One region of the Bradyrhizobium sp. BLXBL-01 genome, then DNA from elsewhere that is predicted to be linked to it. Evidence: riboswitches for the same ligand, from Rfam matches in the RefSeq annotation. Region 1 holds a riboswitch; the other holds the start of a gene.
What was found. Region 1 has a riboswitch for cobalamin ahead of ACNJYA_RS24925 (energy-coupling factor ABC transporter permease). Riboswitches for the same ligand answer to the same signal wherever they lie in the genome.
Positions count from the first base shown of each region.

Region 2: linked by a shared signal. The riboswitch ahead of metE (5-methyltetrahydropteroyltriglutamate--homocysteine S-methyltransferase) and the one ahead of ACNJYA_RS24925 (energy-coupling factor ABC transporter permease) in region 1 are both predicted to bind cobalamin.

Region 1 is NZ_CP182471.1:5,331,592-5,333,788, forward strand. It holds gene cobF (precorrin-6A synthase (deacetylating)) at 1-636, opposite strand, end outside; gene ACNJYA_RS24925 (energy-coupling factor ABC transporter permease) at 676-1,353, opposite strand; cobalamin riboswitch at 1,391-1,609, opposite strand; gene cobA (uroporphyrinogen-III C-methyltransferase) at 1,655-2,197, opposite strand, start outside.
Region 2 is NZ_CP182471.1:2,275,044-2,277,240, forward strand. It holds gene ACNJYA_RS10270 (hypothetical protein) at 590-808, shown strand; cobalamin riboswitch at 866-1,067, shown strand; gene metE (5-methyltetrahydropteroyltriglutamate--homocysteine S-methyltransferase) at 1,171-2,197, shown strand, end outside.

The DNA of each region.
Region 1 (2,197 bases):
GATCTGATCGGCCATGCCGAGATAGGCCCCCCACCAGATGTGAAGCCCAGCCGGATCGAGCGACTGGAACGCCGTGCCGCCGTCGAGCATCACCACGACTGTGTCGACGCCCTGCGGCCAGCCGCCTTCGCGCAAGCGCCGCCCCGTCGTGACCAGAAAGGGCTCGCCGATGTCGTTGAGCGGCAGCGCATGCGCCGCACACAGCGCCTGGATCGAGGTGATGCCGGGCACGACTTCGATTGTCGGCAACGGATTCAATCGCCGCGCAATGCGCAGCGAGGAATCGTAGAGCGACGGGTCGCCCCAGATCAGCAGCGCGACCTTGCCGTCACCGCCGAGATGGCTTGCAATGGTCCGCGACCACGTGGCGGCAACGGCATCGTGCCAATCGTCGACGCCCTTGCGATAGTCGGCCTCGGTCGCGTCGCGCACGGGAAGATCGAATTCGGCGATGCGCGTCGCCTTGTTGGTGAGCACGTCAGTGCAGATCGTCCGCCTGAGATCGGCGAGATCAGACTTCGCGCTCCCCTTGCGCGGGATCAGGACGAGATCGGCCGCGTTGATGGCGCGGGTCGCGGCGCGCGTGAGCTGCTCGGGATCGCCGCAACCGATGCCTATCAGAGAGAGCGTGAGCATCGGGCGTACGGGGCGACCATGACGGCCGCCCCTTGTCTCTTAAGCCGCGTTGTGCAGGCGAGGCGTGACGAGGCCAGGCGCGGTGACACCACGCAGAGACTTCGCCAGCGCCAGCACGGCAAGATCGGCCAGCGGCTCGATCACGATGACCAGTGCGTAGGACGCCGCGAACGTCGCGATGCTGGCGAGGTTGCTCATGGCGAAACCGGAACCATAGAGCGCCCAGAACGCCACCCAGGCGATCACGCCGGCCTGGTAGGTCGTCGAAAGCGCCAGCGCCTGCCGATACTTCAAATCAACATAGGCGCTGTTGCGCGAAATGATCCGGGCAGCGATTGCCTGGATCGCGAACAGCGGCACCAGCAGCGTGGTGACGTTCATGCCATATTGCGGGATGTCAGCGGGCTCGAAGAAAACGCCCTGGAGCAGCAGGCCGAGCGCAAGGCCGAAGGCCGCGGGAGCCGCGCCGAACAGCAGGAACAGTGTCGAGCCGAGAATGAAGTGCACCTCGGAGACGCCGACCGGGAAGTGCGGCAGGATCTCGAAGAAGGTGAAGACGAGAGCGGTGGTGGCGAGCGTCCGCGCCGCGAACGACACGACGCCCTGCTCGCGCACGGTCTCGACCGCAAGCTTCAAGGCAACGCCGCCTGCGGCGATTCCGGTTGCGTAACTCAACACGAGCTTGGCGCCCGTCACGACGCCGGGTTCGATATGCATGGCTCAATTCCTTCCTGCCGTCACACCCGACGGCCTTGGCCTCAACACGTGCACGGCCGGTCTCCTGGCTCGCGGTTCACTGGGTTCTCCGGCCTTCCCGGACCTTGCAGTCCAGTGGCGGTTCGGAGCCCCTCACCGCTTACAGTCGCGGGGGCGGCTGGGGTTTTGGGCGCCGCAACTTGGTCCGCCCATCCCCATTCCCGATTATGCTCCGGCGCTTTGCGCCGCGTCGAGCACCATGCCGCTCTTGTGTGCCCCTTTCGCATTGCGGGCGTCAAGGGGCGAACCGCTGCCGGAGCCGTCATGCCGGATATTCTCCCGCCAGCGCGCCGAACAGGATCACGGCGGCGGTGGAAGCGGCGCCGCCGCGGCCAAGCTGCTCGGCAAGCTCGGCAATCGTGGTACGGACCAGCCGTTCGTCGGGACGCCCGAGAGATTCGGCGAACAGCGCCGGGGTGCTGGGGGCGAGACCGTGCGCGATCAATTTTGCGGCAAGCGCCGGAAAAGTGCGCCGGCCCATATAGACCACGGTCGTGGCCTCGGGATCGGCCAGCGCGGCCCAATTCAAATTGGGCGGCAACTCGCCGGTGACATCAGCACCGGTGATGAACTGCACCCGGCGGGAGGTATGCCGCCGGGTCAAGGGAATGCCGGCCTCGGCGGCGGCGACACAGGCGGATGTGACGCCGGGAACGATCTCGTAGCCGATGCCGGCTTCGCGCAGTGTTTCCAGCTCCTCCTCGAGCCGACCGAAAATGCCGGCATCGCCGGACTTGAGGCGCACCACGCGCGCGCCGGTTGCGGCGTAGTCGACCAGGAGACGGTTGACGTGGTGCTGCTTGGT
Region 2 (2,197 bases), 3.1 Mb from region 1:
ACCTGCTAGGAGCGAGCGAGCCCAAGAAGTTTACGGAAACGCGTCGGGGCACCCGCGGCTATCCCGTGCGGGCAGGCGCTCCCCTCTATGTCACGCGCCGCTAACTTCCCTACCCAGCGACAGCGTCAATTGGCTGAGCTGGACATGCCCAGCGGGAGAGACTGGGCATGTTCGAGGGGCTTGCATTCTTCGTTCCAGGCAGCAGGCGGAGATTTGCACGGTTGTTATGTCATTCTTGTCGACTTTCCGACCTGCGCACGTTCGATGTTTCCATTCAGTGAATCGGCCGTAGCTTGTGCATCCTTGTCCCGCACTCGATAGTTTGCGGAGAGGTAAGCGCCTCGATGCCAAGTGCCTAATGAGAATCGGCAGTGCGTTTGCCGTCCTTGAACCGTGTGGTTCGCTGTCGTTGCCGTCGGCATTCGATCTACATGATGGCTGGGGACACGAAGCCGACTTAATCGACAAACTTTGAAGCGTGGCTGGCACGCAAATCAACCTGCTCGCCGCGTATGTTTCTAGATTGCGCCGGTTGCCTTGACGTATTCAATGCGGATCCTCTAGTTGAGAAAATAGCTGGCCAGCCGACGTGCTGGGCGAACCGCTGGAAATCGGAAGCCGCATCGAATGCATTCTGCTCGAAACGGCGGTAATCCTCGCCGCGCAGGCTGGTTTTGTCGGGTTCATTGATGGGGCCGCCTCGCCTCAAGGCAGCTCCGATGCTCACTCCGACATCTGGCAAGAGTACTTGCGATTGCAGCAGCTCTGTTTAGAGAATCATAGAAATGCACGGTTATTCGCCGAGTAGATGTCACAGAGTAGCTTGGCACATAATCTGAGAGGTTGACGGAAGAGTCCTCCTGCCGATAATCGAAGTCGTCGAGGTTCTCCGAATCCCACTTGATCCGGAGCTAAGAGGGAAGCCGGTGCAAATTCCGGCGCTGCCCCCGCAACTGTGAGCGGCGAGCTACTGTCCAACGATGTCACTGAAGCCCGCACGGCTTTGGGAAGGCCGACAGCAGCGATGACCAGCGAGCCAGGAGACCTGCCCCGACGATATATATTGGTCCACGGGCGGGGTGTCTCGGTGGTGCGCCAAGCAGCCGTCGCACGCGCGACTTCCTCTGCCTGCGTCCGCCATGGCCTTTGTCCCCAACAGGGGTTAAAACTATGTCTCTTCTCTCTCTTCCGGTTGCTACGCTCGGAACGCCACGCATCGGTCCAAGGCGTGAGCTCAAACTGTCTCTCGAGAGCTACTGGGCGGGAAAGATCAGCGAGCAGCAATTGCTTGAGGACGCATCCGGCCTGCGCGCCGCGAACTGGGCTCGTCAGAAATCTCTCGGCGTCACGATCATTCCGTCGAATGACTTCTCGCTGTACGATCAGGTGCTCGATACAAGTGTCATGGTTGGTGCTATCCCGGAGATCTACGCCTCGAAAGGAGAAGACATTTCCCTCAAGACGTACTTCGCCATGGCTCGCGGATCACAATGCGACGACCAGGATGCGAGTTGCGGTCTTGGCCCACGGGGGTCTGGCCCACCTGCGCAGGAAATGACTAAGTGGTTTGATACCAATTACCACTACATGGTTCCCGAGTTTCACAAGGGACAGGCGTTCGGACTTTGCTCTCGCAAACCCATGGAAGAGTATGAGGAAGCAAAGGCGCTTGGTTTCCAGACCCGCCCTGTCTTGATCGGGCCCGTCACATTCCTAAAGCTCGGCAAGAGTGCCGATAGTGCGTTCCAGCCCCTGTCCCTACTGGATGATTTGATACCGGTCTATATCGAGGTTCTGCATGAATTGGCCGAACGAGGGGCAAGTTGGGTTCAGTTTGACGAGCCCTGCCTGGTCCTTGATCTGGACGAAGCTGTGCGAAAATCATTGCTACATGCCTATAGCCGCTTCGCAAAGGAGGGACCGGGCATCAAGATCATGCTTGCCAGCTATTTCGGCGACCTAGGCGACAATTTGGATACAGCCTTGAGCCTCCCAGTTTCCGGTCTGCACGTTGATCTGGTGCGGGCGCCAGAGTTGTTGGATCAGATCGTCGCTGTCGACCGAAGTGATCTCGTCATTTCGCTCGGGGTCATCGACGGCCGGAATGTATGGCGGTCGAACTTGTCGTCGCTCCGTCAGAGGCTGGAGCCCGCGATTGCGAAGCTCGGCAAGCACCGTGTGCAGCTCGCTCCATCCT